2 linked regions of the Granulosicoccus antarcticus IMCC3135 genome follow. The protein of the gene in region 1 binds, or shares a complex with, the protein of each later gene. Links are inferred from orthologs where the notes say so. Each region holds a gene or a part of one and is shown on either strand. Other genes may lie near its edges.

Evidence for each region.
Region 2: the proteins of accC (region 1) and accD are in contact, whole or in part, in a solved structure (PDB 8UXZ), measured with the Escherichia coli proteins. The link is inferred for Granulosicoccus antarcticus IMCC3135 from one-to-one orthologs.

The regions. Positions count from the first base shown.
Region 1 is NZ_CP018632.1:1,505,940-1,516,648, forward strand. Bases 2,809-5,652 are described here. They hold accC (acetyl-CoA carboxylase biotin carboxylase subunit), read left to right. Parts: upstream 2,809-3,476; coding sequence 3,477-4,829; downstream 4,830-5,652. Other genes in these bases: aroQ (type II 3-dehydroquinate dehydratase), read left to right, coding at 2,809-2,975; accB (acetyl-CoA carboxylase biotin carboxyl carrier protein), read left to right, coding at 3,010-3,465; prmA (50S ribosomal protein L11 methyltransferase), read left to right, coding at 4,914-5,652. In the rest of the region: fabB (beta-ketoacyl-ACP synthase I), read left to right, coding at 1-362; IMCC3135_RS06465 (response regulator), read left to right, coding at 568-936; IMCC3135_RS06470 (hypothetical protein), read left to right, coding at 933-1,388; IMCC3135_RS06475 (serine/threonine protein kinase), read right to left, coding at 1,398-2,396; more of aroQ, read left to right, coding at 2,532-2,808; more of prmA, read left to right, coding at 5,653-5,843; IMCC3135_RS06500 (zinc-ribbon and DUF3426 domain-containing protein), read left to right, coding at 5,850-7,265; tRNA dihydrouridine synthase DusB, read left to right, coding at 7,378-8,364; IMCC3135_RS06510 (helix-turn-helix domain-containing protein), read left to right, coding at 8,444-8,806; purH (bifunctional phosphoribosylaminoimidazolecarboxamide formyltransferase/IMP cyclohydrolase), read left to right, coding at 8,875-10,461; JDVT-CTERM system glutamic-type intramembrane protease MrtJ, read right to left, coding at 10,486-10,709. UniProt on the Escherichia coli protein: This protein is a component of the acetyl coenzyme A carboxylase complex; first, biotin carboxylase catalyzes the carboxylation of the carrier protein and then the transcarboxylase transfers the carboxyl group to form malonyl-CoA.
Region 2 is NZ_CP018632.1:6,008,241-6,019,086, forward strand. The notes cover bases 1-2,981. They hold accD (acetyl-CoA carboxylase, carboxyltransferase subunit beta), read right to left. Parts: upstream 1,948-2,981; coding sequence 1,054-1,947; downstream 1-1,053. Other genes in these bases: IMCC3135_RS26095 (bifunctional folylpolyglutamate synthase/dihydrofolate synthase), read right to left, coding at 1-1,082; trpA (tryptophan synthase subunit alpha), read right to left, coding at 2,061-2,876; trpB (tryptophan synthase subunit beta), read right to left, coding at 2,873-2,981. Outside these bases: more of trpB, read right to left, coding at 2,982-4,102; IMCC3135_RS26115 (phosphoribosylanthranilate isomerase), read right to left, coding at 4,127-4,774; tRNA pseudouridine(38-40) synthase TruA, read right to left, coding at 4,857-5,654; IMCC3135_RS26125 (motility hub landmark protein FimV), read right to left, coding at 5,675-9,031; IMCC3135_RS26130 (aspartate-semialdehyde dehydrogenase), read right to left, coding at 9,166-10,188; leuB (3-isopropylmalate dehydrogenase), read right to left, coding at 10,185-10,846.

The sequences.
Region 1 (10,709 bases):
CGGTTGATACGCCTATCGATTACATCAATGCCCACGGCACCAGCACGCCGGTTGGTGATGTGGCCGAGCTGCGTGCGGTAAAAATGGCTTTCGAAGAAGGCCAGGTTCCCCATATTGGTTCTACCAAGTCTCTGTCGGGACATTCGCTGGGAGCCGCAGGTGTACAGGAGGCTATCTATACGCTTCTGATGCAGCAAGCCGGTTTTATTGCCGAATCTGCCAACATCACAGATCTTGATGAAGCTGCAAGCGATTTGCCGATTGTTCGCAGTCGTATCGATAACGCAAAGATCGATACGGTGATGTCCAACAGTTTTGGTTTTGGCGGCACAAACGCCTCGCTCGTCTTTCGACGCGTTTAGTCGATCGGCTCTGAATCACCAGGCGCAGATCATCTGGTCTGTGTCTGGTGAGAGCCTTTACTCGTCCTGCCGTCCCCGGACGAGTTAATTGTCAATTGTGCGACGCACGATGGCAAAATTGACGGTTACTTTGCCCTGATACAGCCTACAAAGTTCGGTGTTTTGGTCGTTACTTCTCATGTCCATTTGAATTGGTTTGAGATACATGAAAGTAATGATTGTCGACGATTCAAAGTCCATGCGGATGATCGTAAAGCGCACTCTTAAACAGGCTGGCTTCGATACTATGGAGTTTGAAGAGGCCGAAGACGGCACAGATGCGCTTGCCAAAATTGATGATTACATGCCGCAACTGGTACTTTGCGACTGGAATATGCCCGAGATGAATGGCATTGATTTCCTGAAAGCGATCAGAGCCGCAGGGAATACAGTCAAATTCGGATTCGTGACGACCGAATCCACTGCTGAGATGCGAGCGGAGGCAAAAGCGGCTGGAGCCCAGTTTCTTATTGCCAAGCCGTTTACGGCAGAAACGTTCGAGAAAACGTTGCAGCCGGTTCTCCGACAGCCATGAACTATCAGGCTCCGGAGGCACGCGCGCTCAGCGATATGCTCTCGATGATAATCGGTGGTGAAGCCAAGGCCAAAGTAGCGCCTGCGCTGGAAGGTGACTCCCCCGATTTTGTGGCGATTTACATCAACAGGGATGATGAAGTGGTGGCAACCTGCTGTAGTAAGTTGCACACGGCAGCCTCTCTGGGGAGCGCTCTGTCCATGATTCCTGCAGGTGGCGTCAAGAGCATGGAGGAGGAGAATCAAATCTCGAAAATGGCATTAGATAATTTTTATGAGGTGATGAATATCTTTTCCAGCCTGTTGATGAACGACAAGACAGAGCATCTACGGTTGTCAGAAGTAGTTCGAGATGCTGGCAAACGTTTGAAGGTGGACAATAGTGAAGAGGTGATTTTCACGTTGGAACTCGGTAACTATGGGGCGGGTGAGCTGGTGTTCAATTTCACCTGAATCCAGTATTCAGTAGATGAGGCTGGGTTCCTCAAGAGCTGCACGTTGTTCTCGTAGCGACTGGATATGTTCGTCCCAGAATCTGCCGCTGGCGAAGAACGGAAAAGCCTGTGTAAAAGCCGGATCTTCCCAGCGTCTGGCAATCCACGCAGCGTAATGGATGATTCGCAAGGTTCGCAAAGGCTCTATGAGGGCCAGCTCGCGTTCGTCAAATTCGCGAAACTCATGGTAACCATCGAGAAGATCGCCCAGCCGTGCTTGAGCATACTGACGATCGCCAGAGATGAACATCCAGAGGTCCTGAATGGCAGGACCCAGGGCGCAGTCGTCAAAATCCAGCAGGTGCGGTGTGCCATCACTACCCCATAGAATATTGCCCGGGTGGAAATCACCATGCAGGCAGATCTCACGATAAGGGACTGCATCGATGCGCTCATGCACTTCGGGCATCAGATCGTCAATGACAGACTCATAGACCTGCGCCAGATGGTCGGGCAGGATATCGGAATCCAGTAGATAGTCGGCGCATTCATCACCCAGTCTGCTGGCATCGATGAATGGGCGGTGTTGGAAGTCCAGTGTGTCAGCTACCAGGTGCAAACGACCCAGTGTTCGGCCGATAACAGCTAGCTGTTCGGGGTTGTCCAGCTCGGGAGGACGACCACCTGCACGGGGGAACAGACAGAATCGAAATGGCCCATGGTTATGCAGACTCTGACCTTCAGCATCACTTAATGGTGCGATAACCGGAATGTCATGTTCAAGTAGTGCGTTGCAGAACGCATGTTCCTCCAGAATGGTTTCATCGCTCCAGCGACCTGGCCGATAGAACTTGGCAATCACGGTTGTGCCATCGTCCAGGCCAACGGAATAAACGCGATTTTCGTAGCTGTTGAGCGCACTGACACGACCATCGGTGTGCCAGCCAACGCTGTCAATTGCATCGAGTATCTGGTTCGGGTCCAGTGACCGAAAGGCCAGAGATGCATCAGTATCCTGGATGATCATTAACTCCTTATTGTCGGTATAGGTCGCCAACTGTCTGTAAATAAGCCCTATTTGATGCTATCTTTCACAGTTACCGTCACGATTGACCTTTTGGTCGATTACGTGCATCAAATTTCATAACTGGAGCGTTGGAGTATGTCACAGGTGTTGGTTCTCAATGGGCCTAACCTCAACCTGCTAGGTACTCGTGAGCCTGAACGATATGGTTCGGTACGATTGGCGGACATCGAAGCACAACTGGCTGAACAAGCTGAGCAATCGGGAGTCAGTATTGACTTCTTTCAGAGTAACAGCGAGGGGGCATTGATTGACCGAGTACAGGCGGCTCCGGCAGAAGGGTGTCAGATCGCGATCATCAACCCGGGTGGCTATAGCCATACGAGCGTTGCTCTGCGCGATGCCTTTCTCGGTGTGGCACTACCTCTGATTGAAATACACGTTAGCAACATCTATCAACGTGAACCATTCAGACATCATTCGTATTTTTCCGATATCTCTGTCGGCACATTACTGGGTTTTGGCCCTGCCGGGTACAGCATGGCGCTGACGGCAGCCATCGCCCGAATCAAACAATCTTAATACCACCGAACCGGAATACAGATCAGGACTGCCCATGGATATTCGCAAGATCAAGAAGTTGATCGAGTTACTGGAAGATTCGGATGTTTCCGAAATCGAGATCGTCGAGGGCGAGGAGTCCGTACGGATCGCACGTTCATCTGGTGTGACCTACGCACCCGTGCAACCTCAAGCAACTCAAGTCGCGCAGCCCGTCGCGGCAGCACCAGCGGCCGTGGGCGCCAGCGCACCAGCGCCGGAGAACCTACTGCCACCAGGTACCATCATGGAATCTCCCATGGTCGGCACCTTTTACCGTTCCTCGTCTCCTACTGCCAAGGCTTTTGCCGACGTTGGGCAGGTTGTCAATAAGGGTGACACGATCTGCATCATTGAAGCGATGAAGATCATGAACCAGATTGAAGCCGAAGTCAGCGGTACCGTACGCGCCATTCTTGTCGAAGATGGCCAGCCGGTTGAGTACGGCGAGCCATTGATCGTCATCGACTGAGTATCTGACTCATGGTTACTCCAATCAAGAAACTGCTGATCGCCAATCGTGGCGAGATTGCCCTGCGTATCATGCGCTGCTGCCGTGATCTGGGTATCCAGACCGTTGCTGTCTATTCGACGGCTGACCGGGATCTCAAGCATGTCAGGCTGGCCGATGAAGCGGTATGTATCGGGCCGCCACCTTCCGCTAAAAGCTATCTCAATGTGCCTGCCATTATCAGTGCGGCCGAGATAACTCGCTCCGAGGCTATTCACCCGGGTTACGGGTTTCTGGCTGAGAACGCCGATTTTGCCGAACGGGTTGAATCAAGCGGGTTCAAGTTCATTGGTCCAACCTCGGACACTATCCGTTTGATGGGTGACAAGGTCAGTGCCATTGCCGAAATGAAAGCCGCAGGCGTTCCCTGTGTGCCTGGCAGTGATGGGCCTCTGGGTAACGATATTGCCAAAAATATCAAGATTGCCAACAAGATCGGTTATCCGATCATCATCAAGGCGGCCGGCGGCGGCGGCGGGCGTGGCATGCGTGTCGTTCGTTCGGATGATGATCTGGAAGAATCCATTGCCATGACACAGAACGAAGCCGGTACTGCCTTCGGCAATCCGGTTGTGTACATGGAAAAGTATCTGGAAACCCCTCGACATATCGAGTTTCAGGTCATCTGCGATGAATTGGGCAATGCCATTCATCTGGGGGAGCGTGACTGCTCCATGCAGCGTCGCCACCAGAAGGTTGTGGAGGAGGCGCCAGCACCGGGCATCGATGCAGCCACTCGTGCCGATATGGGCGCCCGCTGCGTCGAGGCGTGCAAACGCATGGGGTACCATGGTGCAGGTACGTTCGAGTTCTTGTATGAAAACGGTAATTTCTACTTCATAGAAATGAACACCCGTGTGCAGGTCGAACACCCTGTGACCGAAATGATTACGGGAATCGATATCATCAAGGAGCAGATTTTTGCTGCTGAAGGTCGCGAGCTGCGCTGGAAGCAGGAAGACATCAAGATCAAGGGACATGCATTCGAGTGCCGCATCAATGCCGAAGACCCGGTCACTTTCATGCCTTCCCCTGGCACCATCCGGCAATATCATCCAGCCGGCGGACTTGGTGTGCGTGTGGAGACCCATATCTATAACGGGTATACAGTACCGCCACATTATGACTCCATGATTGCCAAACTGATCGTGTCTGCCAATACTCGAGAGTCAGCCCTGGCACGCATGCGTGGTGCCCTCAGTGAAGTATTCATCGACGGCATCAAGACAAACATTCCCCTGCACATCGATATCTTCAATGATCCTGCCTTTCAGGAAGGGGGCACCAATATTCATTACCTGGAAAAGAAACTGGGACTGAACTGACGGCATGCTGGTGGATCGGACGCCAGCGACCGGCATAACGGAACCTGCGCTCTGATTCACCACCTGGACGTTAGAAAGATCAACATGACTGCAGCTCCTGAATGGCTTGAAATCACGCTTAAGACATCGCGTGATGAGGTTGAAACACTCGAAAACTGGCTTTTCAAATCCGGTGCCTTATCCGTGACGTTGCTGGACAGCGTGGACGATGAAGAGTTGTCGCACGCTGTTCTGGAGCCCGTGCCGGGAGAGGTGCGGCTTTGGGACGACATCACGCTAGTGGGTCTGTACGCTCGAGAAACCTTGCTGGATGAGCTGCACGATGCTTTGCATCTGGCAGCGGCCATGCTCGAGATTGCAGTGCCCGCGTTCACCGCCTCTCGATTACAGGAGCGAGAGTGGGAGCGAACCTGGATGGATACCTTCAAACCCATGCAGTTTGGCGAACACTTCTGGATATGCCCAACCGAGCAGGAAGCCCCAGATCCGAGTGCTATCAACCTGCGGCTGGATCCGGGCATGGCTTTTGGTACTGGCACACATGCAACCACTGCGCAATGTCTGGCGTGGATGGGCGCTGAAACGGCACGTACATTGCGTCCTCTGGAGGGTTGCCGTGTCATCGACTATGGTTGCGGTTCAGGTGTTCTGGCTATTGCCGCTTTGTTGCTGGGAGCGGAACGGGCCTGGGCGGTGGATATCGATCCACAGGCGTTGAGCGCTACACGAGACAATGCTCGGCAAAATGGTGTACTGGACAAGCTTGAGGTGGGTATGCCCGAGTTGGTGAATGATCTTTCCGTGGAGCTGGTGTTGGCCAATATTCTTTTCAAACCTCTGATGGATCTGGCGGATACGCTGACAGCGTCCGTGAAACCGGGTGGGCGTCTGGTGGTGTCCGGCATTCTGCGAGAGCAGATGGAACCGCTGCGTGAGCGATACAGCGAGCATTTCGAATTTGAACCCGGTCAGGATCAAGATGGCTGGGCGCTGATGACTGCAATACGTCGTTGATACGGCATGGGCAGACGCAGCCAGAAATCTCGAACAGGCCAGCAAGCCCGAGAACGGTTCAAGCACTCGGTCAAGGAGACGGAAGGCTCGGATGACAATGGGGCTAAATCTGTCGACATCTCAGCAGCTGGCGGCAATGACTCTGGCAAGCGAAAAAAGGCCAGAGCACTGAAGAGCGAATCAGAAGGTGACTTTGATGGTGATGAGGCAGATGCGATAGCAGCTGGCTATGCCAGTATCGAGGTGGATCAGAATCCGCAAACTTGCTGCTCCAACTGCAAGACCATCTTTGAAGTATCGAAAGAGTTGCTTTCGTCCAGTGATACGCGAGTCAGGTGTGGGGAATGCCTTAGCATTTTCGATGCACTGGCTAATCTGCGGCAGCCATCCGACGAGGAGGCCGAAGAGTCTGATTCAGAATCGTCCGACGAAAATGCACAAAATGTTGGCGAAGAGTCAACCGGGGACGGGCATTCCGTTGCTTCCAGTTTGCCTGATGCCAGTGCCGCGGCATTGGCTGGACTGGCTAATAATGCCTCTCCACTGGATGTGACCTACGCAGATTTCAGTCTGTTTTCCGCCGATGCGGCACTACAGAATGTTGACTATCTGGATGAAACCGTTGAAGTACAGTCTTTCGACTTCGATGATCCGGCTGGCGACGACGAACTGGATGATACCTATAGCGAAACCCTGTTTGCCCAAGGTCCCGAGGTGGACGCCCGCTCTGCCATCAATGAGACCGATAGCGGCTCTGTCAGAGACGCAACGCTGGTAATTCCAGCCCATGCCAGTGCCGGCATCTTGGTGGCTGACACAGGCGCGGAGGAGGAGGGCGCTCTTGAGCACCACGACGATCCGCTGTCAGACACCATTGCTGGCGATGGAGTGGATGAATTACTGGAGTCTCTCGAACGGGCGCAGGCCCAGAAGCCTCCGGTAGAGGTGCGAAAGACCGGATCGTGGCGGTTCAAAGGTGCACTCTTGTTACTGGCGGTGTCGTTGGCGGTGGCTCTGTACGGATATCGTGAACGACAGTCGTTGCAAAATAGCCGGTATGTACGACCTTTGCTGGAAGTCGTGTGTTCTGTGACGGGGTGCACGCTTGAGGAGCAAGTGGATCTTGATTCATTACAAGTTCTGAAGCGATCGGTTTTTTCTCACCCTACGATTGAAGATGCTTTACTCATCAATATCGGTTTCATCAACAAGGCCTCTTTTGGGCAACGTTACCCTGTGCTTGAAATTCGATTGACCGATCGAAACGGTCGCCTGGTGGTGAAGAACAGCTTCGAACCCTCGGATTATCTTGATAATTGGCAGCAAGGCGATGTATTTGCAGCCGGCAAGCAGCTTGACGTTACATTGAATCTCGATGACCCCGGCAATGAGGCCATGTCCTTCGAGCTGGACTTCAGATAGAGGTGATTTGAGCCCTATGTCGCTGTAAATTGCCAACTGCTGTTCCCTCATACGGTATTTTTAAGCGCTGATCTGTATTAGGATATACGGCCCGCTCAAGCCCACCTCACCCATGATCGAGATAGGAACACACGTCGTAGAAAATCCTGTGTTTCTGGCACCGATGGCGGGCGTAACCGACCGGCCCTTTCGTGATGCCTGTGCCCGCGAAGGCGTAGGCTATGCGGCATCGGAGATGATCTCAAGCGATACTCTGTTGTACGCAACGGCCAAAACCCGCCATCGTATCGTGCGTGCTGAAAACGATTTGCCGCATGCTGTGCAGATCGCAGGGGCAGACCCTGTTGCGATGGCTGATGCCGCTGCACTGAATGTTGCTCATGGTGCCCAGATTATTGACATCAATATGGGCTGTCCTGCCAAGAAGGTCTGCAATCGCCTGGCAGGCTCTGCATTGCTGGAACATCCTGATCTGGTCCGGGATATTCTGCGTTTGGTGGTGGCTCGTGTGGATGTGCCCGTCACTCTGAAGATTCGTACCGGGCCTACTCCTGACAATCGCAACGGCGTGGCTATCGCACGTCTGGCGCAAAGTGAGGGTATCGCCTGTCTGGCGGTGCACGGTCGAACTCGTAGCGATCGCTTCAAGGGGCAGGCAGAGTACGACACCATTGCTGCCATCGTCGATGCCGTTTCCATTCCAGTGATTGCCAATGGCGACATCTGTAATGGCGAACAGGCACTTCAGGTGCTGCGTACAACAGGGGCCGCAGGTATCATGGTAGGACGTGCGGCGCAGGGGAATCCCTGGATATTCAGAGAAATCAACGCCGCCTTGCAGGGCCTGCCTGCGCCATTACCTCCGTCTCTGGACGAGGTTGGTGCAACGTTGATGACGCATCTGCTCGGTTGCCACAAGCTCTATGGCGAATATCGAGGGGTGCGTATTGCCCGTAAGCATATTGCCTGGTATTGCAAGGGTTTGAGACACGCGGCCGCATTTAGGGAGGCGGTCAACAAGGTAGAAGATTCCAACGATCAACTTCGGCTGGTAGAGAGCTTTTTCTCCCAGCCTGCACTGTTTGAAGCCGCCGCTTGATATGACTATTTCTTATACTCCGATTCACAAATCTGGAAATACGACCTTTGCCAACTCTATTCCCAGTAGTGTCACGCACATGAGTGCTCCTGCATCCCGTAGTGCCAAAGGTGGCAATGTCGACAAGACGGAAGAGGGCAGTGTCGCCAAGGCCGTTGCCGAGGGTCTGGCAAAGGTCAAGTCGGGCAAGCCTTCAATGAGCAAAACGGTCGATGCCGGAGGGACTGCCATCGCCAGCTGTGTGCGGGACGAACTGGGTCGCTATTTCGACATGCTCGATGGTGAGAAACCATCAGGTCTGTACCGCATGGTGATTCGTCAGGCAGAGCACGCTCTGTTGAGTGCTGTCATGCGTGAGTGTGGTGGTAATCAGAGTAAGGCGGCAGAATGGCTGGGAATCAGTCGTGGCAATCTGCGCAACAAGCTGGCAGAAATGGAATAAGGCAAGCTTCCCCAGGCAGCTTTCCCACGAACAAAACAAACACATCGAATAACCGGATATATTATTAAGTGGCTGAAAAACTCGCAGGCTCTTGCGCATTGCTGAGCGTCTCTGACAAGCAGGGAATCGAACAACTGGCTCAGGCATTCGTGAGCAAGGGCATCAAGCTGCTGTCCACGGGAGGGACCGCCGAGGCCTTGCGCAAGGCAGGTCTACCGGTAACCGATGTCTCGGAACATACCGGGGCCGCAGAAATGATGGCTGGACGAGTCAAGACGCTTCACCCGACTGTGCATGGTGGAATTCTGGGGCGACGTGGCATTGATGACGAGGTCATGGTCGCACGTGGTATCGCACCTATCGACTATGTTGTTGTCAATTTATATCCGTTCGCCGCGACAGTTGCGCGCGAGGGTGTGAGTTTCGAGGATGCCATTGAGAATATTGATATCGGTGGACCTGCAATGGTCCGCTCTGCAGCCAAGAATCATGCATCTGTAGCCATCGTTACCGATCCTGCTGATTACTCGCGCATCATTGAATCTCTGGATGCATCAACAGAGCAGCAAGGCGCTCTGCGTTTCGACCTGGCGGTGAAAGCTTTCGAGCATACGGCAGCTTACGATGGCATGATCGCTGACTATTTCGGACGTCGCACGGGTGAGGCATCACATGCCGAGCCAGCTGATTTCCCACGTACGCTCAACACGCAGTTTGTGCTGAACGAAACGCTGCGCTACGGGGAAAACCCACATCAGCGCGCAGCGTTCTATCGTTCGGCAGATGCCGGTCCCGGCACTATCGCAGCAGCCCATCTGCTGCAGGGCAAGGCCATGTCATATAACAACGTGATGGATGCCGATGCGGCTCTAGCGTGTGTACGACAGTTTACCGAGGCTGCCTGTGTCATCGTCAAGCATGCCAATCCATGTGGTGTTGCTGTAGGAGCCAATCAACTAGAGGCTTACGATCTGGCTTATCGCACAGATCCGACTTCCGCATTTGGAGGCATCATCGCTTTCAATCGTCCACTGAGTGAGCAAGTGGTCAAGGAAATCATTGCCCGCCAATTTGTCGAAGTCATCGTGGCTCCCGGTGTCGAACCGGCAGCGCTGGCATTGCTTGAAGGCAAACCGAATGTACGGGTCCTTGATTGCGAGAGTTTGTCATTGGGAGGCACGGCAGAGAGTAGCTGGCTGTATCGTCCGGTTGCCGGCGGCCTGCTGGTACAGGATGATGATGTGCTCAATGTCGAGCTGGATTCTTTGAAAGTCGTCAGCAAGCGACAGCCAAGCGAGGCGGAGCTCACTGATCTTCTGTTCACCTGGCGTGTTGCCAAGTTCGTCAAATCCAACGCTATTGTCTATGGCCGGAATTCCAGCACAGTAGGCGTCGGCGCCGGTCAGATGAGCCGTGTCTATTCAGCCAGAATCGCAGGTATCAAGGCTGCCGACGAAGGCTTGCAAGTCGCAGGTGCCGTTATGGCCTCCGATGCTTTTTTCCCATTCCGGGATGGTATCGACAATGCTGCTGAAGCTGGCATCGTGGCTGTCATACAGCCTGGTGGTTCCAGGAATGATGCGGAAGTCATTGCGGCGGCGGATGAGCACAACATGGCAATGGTCTTCACGGGAGTTCGACACTTTCGTCATTAGTCCTTCAGGAGCGGCTAAACGGATTTAACCGAATAGCCAGATGAAGCCTGCGTTGTACAGTATGTGCAGTGCAATGGGAGATAGCAGGGTCTGGTGACGTTCCCAGGCCCAGCCGAATACCAGTGAAGGCAGAATAACCAGCGCCGCCCATAGGGGCGGCTGGTTCAGCAGATGCATTGCGGCAAATACCGATGAGGCCAGCACATTGGCCAGGCTGATCTGGAGCCAGGTGTGACGCATCGAAATAC
Region 2 (10,846 bases), 4.5 Mb from region 1 along the record:
GCCACTGGGGTTGCTCGCGGAATGTGTAGCTCAAAGCAGTGCCATTCAGCCGCGATAGGCTCCAGAGCGGCCACTATTCCTGCCAGGTCCTTGTCTGCCAGAGCGGAAAAGACGATGTTCGCAAGCCTGTCTCCGAACGCCTCTTGCCAAGCCTGGCATAACGCCTGCGCACCTGCCGGATTGTGTGCCACGTCCAACACCACATCAAGCCCTGAGTGTGTCAGTCGTTCAAAACGGGCCGTGACATGAATATGCATCAGCTCGCGTTCCAGAGTGGGTTTGCCAACGGGCAACATGGCTTGCAGATTTTCGACAACAGCAACGGCGCAAGCTGCATTGCGGCGTTGATGCGCTCCACGCAATGAGGTTAGCGGCAATCTGTCCGCCGACTGAGCTCCTGTATGCAGAACCGGGATACCGTTTTCAGCAGCAAAGGCGAACAGGGATTCGGGTGGCGTCAGCTCACCGACCACCAGTAATTTTCCAGGCCTGCCAATGGCCGCTTTTTCCGTGGCAATCACAGCAATATCAGAGCCCAGGTAATCTTGATGATCCAGCGCCACGCTGGTCACAACCGAGCAATCTGCATCCCAGAGATTGGTTGCATCCAGCCGCCCGCCAAGACCCACTTCCATGATGTAGACGTCACACTGTGCTTGCAGAAACACGCGCATTGCCGCCAGTGTCGTGTACTCAAAGTAGGTGAGTGTCTGAGGCGCACGTCCTGCCTCTACAAACGCCAGCGCTTCGACGATCGCCTCGGCCGATGCCATTTCGGCATTGATCCGGATCCGTTCTCGAAAGTCTGTGATATGCGGCGAGGTGTAGGTGCCCACGCGATAACCTGCTGCTGTATAGATAGCAGTCAGCATGGCAACCGTAGAGCCTTTACCGTTGGTTCCGCCGACCAGAATCAGTGGACTATCGATCTGACGCAGTCCCAATCGTTCGGCTACCAGGCTGACCCGATCCAGCCCCATGTCAATTGCTACGGGGTGGATGGTTTCCAGCCAGGACAGCCAGGTACTCAGAGGCGCAGTGGTATCAGGAACTTCAGCTGGGAGCGGCAATGTGCGGGTCATCAAATTTCAGAACTGGCTTGTCACTGAGCTTGGCCAGAAGTCTGGCGAGCGTATCGCGCATATCGCGCCGATCACAGATCAGATCGATAGCACCGTGATCGAGCAGAAATTCACTACTCTGGAAGCCTTCCGGCAATTTTTCCCGGACGGTCTGTTCGATAACACGCCGACCGGCAAAACCAATGCGCGCACCAGGCTCGGCAATGATGATATCTCCCAGCATGGCAAGCGATGCGGAAACACCGCCCATGGTTGGATCCGTCAGCACCGAAATATACGGCAGGCCACGATCTGCAAGACGTCTGAGTTGAGCACTGGTTTTGCCCATCTGCAACAGTGAAAACAGAGCTTCCTGCATACGCGCACCGCCACTGGCACTAAAGCAGATGAAAGGAATGCCGCGCTCCAGGCTGCGTTCGCAAGCACGGCTGAAGCGTTCGCCGACTACCGATCCCATGGAGCCTGCCATGAAATTGAAATCGAACACCGCAACCACAACAGGCATACCTTTGAGCTTGCCTTGCAAGACTACCAGTGCATCCTTTTCACCGGAGTCCTTGGTAGCCTGGCTCAGGCGGTCTTTGTAGCGCTTGGAATCCTTGAATTTCAGAATATCCACCGGCTCCACAGAGGCGCCAATTTCCTCCTGTTCACCCGCATCCAGCAACCTCTCCAGACGCTTGCGCGCAGAGATCAGCATGTGATGACCACACTTGATGCAGACATCCTGTGCCCGGTCGAGCTCGGCATGGTAGAGAACGTTGGAACAGCTGTCGCACTTGACCCACAGGCCTTCAGGGACTGTGCCCTTGTCTTCATTGCGAGTTCCGATACGAGCCGGAATCATTCGCTCAAACCAGCTCATGGGGCGAATCGCTGGCAGGAATGGACGTCGGGTACCTTCCTTTTGCTCCTTGCTTGCCTTGGGCTCAATTGCCTCGGCGTTCTCGTCGCCCTTGCCAGTGGTGTCCTCGTTACTCATGCACTGACTCCGGCTCTTTGGTCCATGGCTTTACGCATGCCATTGACGATTTCAAAAATTTTCGCATGAAGGGTGTCCGGGTCATTGCCATGTTCGCCAACCAGAGAAACCAGCACACTACCCACCACCACCGCATCGGCAGTTTCCGATACCGCGGCTGCAGAGTCTGCGTCACGAATACCGAAACCGACAGCAACGGGTATCGAGGCAAACGACTGAATGTTAGCGACCTTCTCGGCCACTTCAACCGTATTCAGGTTGGCAGCTCCGGTGACACCCTTGAGCGACACGTAATAGATATAACCACTGGCCATCTCGCAGACCTGGCTGATGCGTGAATCCGGAGTGGTCGGTGACAGCAGAAAGATACTGTCCAGATTATTCTTTTTCAACTCATCAACCAAAGCACCCGCCTCTTCTGGCGGCATATCGACGGTCAGCACACCATCAACACCAGCAGCACTCGATAATTCAGCAAATCTGGCATAGCCGAGTCGCTCGATCGGATTCAGATAGCCCATCAGCACAACCGCTGTGTCCGTATCTGTTTCACGAAAACGCTTGACGGTTTCCAGCACCTGAATCAGGGATACATTATTTTTCAACGCTCTTTCGCACGCCGCCTGAATGACCGGACCATCTGCCATCGGGTCAGAGAACGGTATGCCCAGTTCGATGACATCAGAACCGGCCTTGACCAGGGTATGCATTAATGCAAGCGTAGTTTCCAGGTCCGGATCACCGGCCGTAATGTACGGAACCAGCAATTTGCGGCCAGAAGCCGTGGCAAAACGAGTGGCGATACGAGTCACAGAGTAATCCCTTCCAGGTCGGCCAGAGTGTTGATGTCCTTGTCACCACGACCTGACAGATTGACAACGATGTTCTTGTCCTTGCCCATGCCCGGTGCAATCTTGATCGCATGAGCCAGAGCGTGAGCAGATTCCAACGCCGGAATGATACCTTCGATCCTGCACAACTTGTGAGTTGCCTCCAGGGCTTCGGTATCGGTTGCAGCTACGTATTGTACCCGCCCTATATCCTTCAACCACGCATGTTCAGGCCCTACACCCGGATAATCCAGGCCTGCCGAAACACTGTGAGTTTCAATGATCTGACCTGCCTCATCTTCCATCAGGTAGGTGCGGTTACCATGCAGCACGCCCGGGCTGCCGGTACTCAGAGGCGCAGCATGTCGTCCGGTTTCCAGACCATCACCGCCAGCCTCTACACCTACCAGCTGTACATCCTTGTCGTTCAGGAATGGATGAAACGCGCCGATGGCGTTCGAACCGCCACCCACACAAGCCACGATCATGTCTGGCAGACGGCCAGTATGCTCCATGGATTGCTCCTTGATTTCCTTGCCGATAACGCTGTTGAAATCTCGCACCATGGTGGGATAAGGATGTGGGCCCGCTGCCGTTCCAATGATATAGAACGTATCGTCGACATTGCCGACCCAGTCGCGCATTGCCTCGTTGAGTGCATCCTTGAGTGTGCGCGAACCTGACGTTACCGGTACGACTTTGGCACCCAGCAACTTCATGCGAAAAACGTTTGGCGCCTGACGTACGATATCTTCCTCGCCCATGTACACGATGCATTCCATGCCCCAGCGAGCACAGACTGTTGCTGTCGCTACGCCGTGCTGACCGGCACCGGTTTCGGCGATAATGCGTTTCTTGCCCATTCGACGAGCCAGCAGAGCCTGACCCACGGTGTTGTTGATCTTGTGAGCGCCCGTGTGATTAAGATCTTCACGCTTCAACCAGATCTGGGCACCACCCAGCTCTTGTGACCAACGGCGCGCATGATAAAGCGGATTGGGTCTGCCGACAAAATTCTTCAGCTCCCACTCGAATTCAGCAATGAATTCGTTGTCCTGGCGACAACGCTCGTAAGCTTCTTGCAGCTCTCTGACCGGATCCATCAGTGTTTCAGCGATAAAACTACCGCCATAAACTCCGAAATGCCCCTTACTGTCGGGGTACTGATCGATCGGTCTGTCCTCTGATGACTCTGATACTGTATTCATTTAAAGCGATTCTCTTCTCTTTATCTATTCCAGGACCTGCTCATCTGCGTGCCGAACTGCCGCCATAAAGGCGTGCATGGCCTCAGAGTCCTTGATTCCCTTAGCTTGCTCCACACCGGAACTGACGTCCACTGCAAATGGGGCAACCTGCTTGATAGCTTGAGCTACATTATGTACGTTCAGCCCGCCCGCAAGTATCAGCGGTTTGTGCATTTTTTCACCAAGACGTGCCCAATCGAACGCATGGCCCGTTCCGCCAAGCTGTCCGGGCTCATTACTATCGAACAGAAAGCCGATGGCTTGTCCGAATGCTCTCAGTTCACTCTCTTCGGGCATAGGCTTGCCGGCTCCAACACCGATAGCTTTTAGATACGGCCTGCCGAACTGATCACAGAATTCACCCGACTCCTGTCCATGAAACTGCGGCACCATGGAGGGCATCAGGTTCAAGGCGTGCTGTACCTCTTCCACTGTCGGATTGAGAAACAATCCTACGGGCGTGACAAAAGGCGACAACTGATTGACGATGACAGCAGCATCCTCAGCGATCACATGCCGGGCACTGGCAGGCACAAATACAAAGCCGAGTGAATCTACACCCAGCTCCTGCGCCAGATGCGCATCCTGCAGGCGTGTGATTCCACAAATTTTGACTCGGGTTCGTCGCGCCATAATAACCATGGACCTTAACAGAAGCAGCATCCGGGCAACAGCACGGCAGCTGCTTACCCAGACAATTCTAGAACAACACCCCTCAAGGGTGCCAGGGATTGGATTTGCTGGACTCGAAGTCCGGCACGCCGAATTCTTCAGGATAACCAGGCTGCAGAAAGCACAGACCATGTGGCGGTGCTGTCACTCCAGCAGCCCTCCGGTCTCGCCCGGCAAGCAGCGTGGCCATCCAGTCCACTGGACGCTCACCTCGACCGATAGCCAGCAGACAACCCGTCAGAATACGTACCATATTATGCAGGAAGCCGTTAGCTGCGACTTCAATAATCACTCGATCCTGTTCGCGCCGGACGCTGATTCGTAACAGGCACCGCCTGGCATGGTTCGCCTGGCACTCGGAGGAACGAAAACTGGAAAAATCATGTTCCCCAATCAGTGCCTGAGCAGCCTCGTGCATTTTCGGTGCATCCAGGGGGATACGCTCCCAGCCCAGCGTACCTGCCTGATAACCAGGTCTGGTTGCACGATTGAGAATAGTGTAACGATAGCTGCGTTGTGTCGCGGAGAAACGCGCGTGGAAATCCGGACGCATTACTGCCGCCCAGTGTACCGAAACACGCTTGTCCAGATGGGAGTTAGCACCAAAGCTCCAGGCGCGAAGCGGGCGATCCAGAGAGGTGTCGAAATGCACGACCTGAGCCGCAGCATGTACGCCGGTATCAGTACGACCGGCACAGTAAACCGTGACAGGCTCCTGAGCTATCCGGCTTAATGCCCGCTCGAGCTCTGCCTGTACAGAGTGGCAATGTGGTTGACGCTGCCAACCGCAAAAACCCCCGCCGTCGTATTCGACAGCGAGGGCGATTCTGGCATTAGACAATGACGGTCACTGGCCTTTGATCATGAAATCTTGCGCAACAGAGTCTCAGCCTCGGTGACCTGCGCCGGGTTGCCGCTCTTGACGATTTCGTCCAACGCACTGCTGGCAGAGTCCTTGTCACCCATATCGATGTAGGCCTTCGCCAGATCCAGCATGGTGTCCATTTCATCAGCGTTGTCACCCATACCGACGTTTTCGTCGAACATGTCGTTATCAACACTCAAATCAGGCAGGTCCAGGTCGGACAAATCAGCATTCATCAACTCAGAACTATCCAGTTCCAAGTCACCCGACAGTTGATCCAGATCCAGAGTCAGATCGTTTACCGAAGCAACGTTATCCAGTTCATCCAGACTTAACCCTTCACCCTCGGTCAGATCTGCGGACAACTCGTTGGTAAGATCACCAGGCATGTCGAGCAGATCTTCACCCGTCAGACCACCTAACGAAACATCACCGCCAGTTGCATCAAAATCGGAGAATTCAATACTGCTGTTTTTCTTCTCGTTCGCCACTTCACTGGCAAGTTCGGAAAAATCGCCCGTCGCTTCCAGGTCACCTTCATCAAAGGCAAACGCTGGATCAAGGCTCTGCTCCATCAGCTCTGATTCATCTGCACTGTCGAAATCCACAGAATCTGAAGCAGAATCAAAGCCGCGATTAATACTGCCGGTGTCATAGTCCTGCGCAGGTAGAAAATCCTCATCCCCCATCGCGGAACCATCAGAATGACCGGCACCAATACGACTTACCGCTTCACGACCTGAAGCGAACAAGGCATCATTGGGTCGCAATTCAGCACCCATGACAGCAATCGCTGGCCATGCCGGATTTTCCTCGCCACCAAAGCGCGCATGGAAATTACTGGCAGTTGCCTGAAAACTGTCAGCATTACCCTGAGCATGATATGTCTGCAGAAGCTTCTGCGCATATTCCTCGTTATTGGGATCGCGCTCTGTCGCTTTGGCAAGCAGCTCTTCAGCCTGACCGTGCAAACCATAGGCAAGATAGACCTCCACTTCGGAGATAGTGTCGTCTTTGTTCAGTACCTCATTGCCCGTTTGCAAATCAGAACCCAACGGGATAGCAGGGACCGTCAGGTCATCAAAGGCATTGTCCTGCTTTTCTTCGCGATCAGAGCCGGCGATTGCAGTGGCTCCGACCGCAGCAGCACCCGCTGCCAGACCAACACCGTTGCCGGACTTGGCCGCTTTGTCAGCCGGTATTCCCGCAGCGTCTTCGTCGTTGGCGAATTCGAGTTCATCACCAATATCCAGCAAATCATCATCACGACGCTTGCGACGGAACAACAAGGTGCCTAGCACACCCAGCAATCCGACCGCACCGACGCCGGCTATTGCCATGCGCTTGGGGTCGCTCATGAAGTCCTGATACCAGGTAGTCTGCTTACGCGGTGGTGGAATCAGCGCCTCTTCGGTGTCGGTGTCTGCCGTCGCATTTTCATCGATCAGCTCAACATCACCCAGCGTCTCCCCTGCCTCCGTTAATGCATTGACGCCTGAGTCTGCAATCTCTTCCACTTCAGCCACAGCGTCGGCACCCGCATCACCAACAGCCGTAACAACGTCCTGGCCTGCCTCGACAACTGTGTCGCCAGCATTGGCAGCAAGCTGTGCAGCGGCTTTAGCCTCAGCCTCAGCTTCGGCGGCGGCTTTCGCTTCGGCAATAGCCTCTGCTTCTCCGGCTTCCGCAGCAGCAATCACTTCTGCTTCGGCGGCTTCTGCCTCCGCTATGGCAGCCGCTTCACGTGCATCTGCCAGTTGGGTTTCCAGTTGGGAAATCTCGTTCTGACGCAAGGAGATCAGTGAATCCAGGTTGTCCGTCGTACCCTTCAGCTCACCGGCTTGTTCCGTTAGCTCGTCAGACTGCACACGCGTTGAAGAAAGCTCTTCGCGAGCCAGTTGCAACTTGCGATTCAATTCACCCAGACGTGTGGCGTCATTGTCTGTGGTCTCATCGGCCGTAGCGCTGGCCGTGGTACTTGTAGGTGCATCATCCGCAACCAGTCGCAGCTCTTCACGATCAAGAATTTCCGATCGAGCATTGTCCAGAATAGCCCGCGCTTCAGCAGAGAGTCCGTCGACCGAGTCTTCCGAGCTCAGCTCTGGATCAAGGGCGGCTGTATCAATGGCTGCAGTATCAGACGGTGCAGTCACTGTTCCGGCTGGCGTCACGTTTGTGTCACCAGAGGCGAGACGGGTTGAACCCGAGCCCAGCAACTGATCGCGATACTCCTGCCACAGCTGGTTTTGCTGACCGATAGCAGACATGGCCTGCCGCTGTGTCAGACGTGTTGCCTCGTCTGTGTCAGGTACTCGCAGTATGGAGCCTGCCCGGACCAGGTTGATGTTCTTGTTGATGAATGAGGATTCGTTGGCAGCCAGCAATGCCATCATCATCTGTTGCACAGAGACACCAGCTGCAGAATTGCTCTTGGCAATTTCAAACAGAGTGTCACCACTGCCAACCGTTACTTCAGCGCTCTGACGGGCTGCTGTCTGAGGCGCTTCTGCTGGTGACAGATCTTCCAGGGATACGATGGTAGACCCATCTTCCCCACCGCCATTGCCAGTTTCACCGATGACGGTGGTATCTGAAACTTCTTCTCCGGCACCAATCAGCTCTACATTGAAGTCGTCTGCAGCGCTTGCTTCCTGCTCACGTTGCTCCAGAGCGTCTTGATTGGGAGCTCCCAGATCTGTAAGGGCGACTATTTCGCCATTACTTCCACTGACAGCCTCATCTCCTGACATGAGCTCAACATCTGGCATGACTTCCAGTAAAACGATTTCACCTACATCTGATGCGGACTGGCTGTCAGCGGGAGCTTCAGCAAGACCACCCAGATCAACTTCAAACCCTTCGTTGCGCTCAATCGGTGTAGGCACAACCAGGGCTTCTGTTCCACGATCCACTAGCGCCGGCTGATCTGAGGTCGTATTACGCTCAGTTGCAGTCGGTGTCATGAAAACTGGCGGATCCAGCAAAACAGTATATTCACGAACCATTCGACCTTGTGGCCAGTCCACTTCCAGCAGGAAGTTCAGGAAAGGCTCAACCACAGGTCGTTGGCTGGAAATGCGAATAACCGGCACCCCCGAGCTCTGGTCGACGGAGAATCGCAAGTCCGTCAACACCGTCGAGCGCTCGATGCCCGCCCTTTCAAAGGCCTCTGCCGACGCAAGTTGCACAATCATGCCTTCCAGCTCACCTGTTTTCACAGAAGTGAGCCGGATTTCGGCATTCATTGGCTGATTCAGCGCCGAGCGCATCTCGATGTCGCCCAGACCAAGTCCGAAGGCGCCACCGGAGGCTAATGCCAGGCTAACTGCTGCAGCCGTTGCTAGTTTTCGCACGTATTAAATCCCGCTCAGACGTTAGACCTGATTGTGCAGTGTCCGTAAACCACCGACACAGGTCAAACGTAGTTAACTGTAACAACGCTTCTCTATAGATCAATTATTGCATCTATTCCGATATAGATCAGCGTTTACAAATAGTCCTGAACGAGACATTCAGCGATCTGAACACTATTCAGCGCTGCACCCTTACGAACGTTGTCGGACACAACCCACAAATTCAGTCCGTTTTCAACGCTGATGTCTTCGCGAATCCGCCCAACAAAGACTGCATCAGTTCCGGCTGACTCAGTCACAGCGGTGGGGTAGCCCCCTGCCTTTCGCTCGTCCATAACTACCACTCCTGGTGCTGACTGGAGCAATTCTCGGGCCTGAATCGCAGTAATTGGTTTACGAGTTTCGATATGGACAGCTTCAGAGTGTCCAAAAAACACCGGGACACGTACACAGGTCGGGTTGACGGCTATAGAACTGTCTTCCATGATCTTGTGGGTTTCCCATACCATCTTCATTTCTTCCTTGGTATAACCGTTTTCCTGAAAGTCATCAATCTGCGGCAAGACATTGAATGCAATCTGTTTTGGATAGACCGAGGCCTCTGCTGGCAAGCCGTTTAATAGCCTTGCTGTCTGGACACTGAGCTCTTCAATTGCTTCCTTGCCAGTACCTGAAACTGCCTGATAGGTACATACATTGATGCGCGTAATCCCGAAAGCATCATGTAACGGCTTCAACGCTACCAGCATCTGAATAGTTGAGCAATTCGGATTTGCAATGATGTTGGTGTCCTTGTAACTAGCAAGGGCATGCGCATTAACCTCAGGGATGATCAGCGGCTTGTCATCGTCATATCGAAACTGTGATGTATTGTCGATCACGACACAGCCGGCAGCTGCCGCCTTGGGAGCATAAATCTTGGAAACAGAGGCGCCTGGTGAAAAAATACCGATTTGCACCGTAGAAAAATCGAATTTTTCCAGATCCTGTACAACCAACAGCTTGTTTCCGAACTCGACTCGCTTACCCGCTGAACGCGAACTCGCCAATGCGTAAACATTGCCTACTGGAAAGTTTCGCTCAGCAAGAATGGACAGGATGGTCTCGCCAACCGCTCCAGTTGCGCCAACGACAGCGACATCATAGGTCTTGCTCATGCATCTACTCCGACTTGCAGGGCCGCTATTACAGCATCACCCATTTCAGTTGTATTGATTACTTTCTCTTCACTCTGGCCCGTCGCTATATCCTGACAACGATAGCCCTGTGCCAACACCTGCGCCACAGCAGCATCAATGGCATCAGCCGCTTCGGCTTCTTTCAGTGTGTAGCGCAGCATCATGGAGACTGACAGAATGGTCGCCAACGGATTGGCTATGCCTTTTCCGGCAATGTCCGGAGCCGATCCGTGGATGGGTTCGTACATCCCCTGCCCGGCCTCATTCAGCGACGCCGATGGCAACATGCCAATGGATCCGGTCAGCATCGCTGCGGCGTCAGATAGAACATCGCCGAACAAGTTACTGGTCACCATGACGTCGAACTGCTTGGGTGCGCGAACCAGCTGCATGGCGGCATTATCAACGAACATATGAGTCAGCTCTACATCCGGGTAATCCTTGCTGACATCGATCATGATTTCTCGCCAAAGCTCTGACACTTCCAACACGTTCATTTTGTCGACCGAACACAGTCGAGAGCCTCGCTGACGGGCAATTTCGAAAGCGCGTATGCCGATTCGTCGAATTTCAGACTCGCTATACACCATGGTATTGAATCCGACTCGCTCACCATTGCGCTCTTCTATGCCGCGTG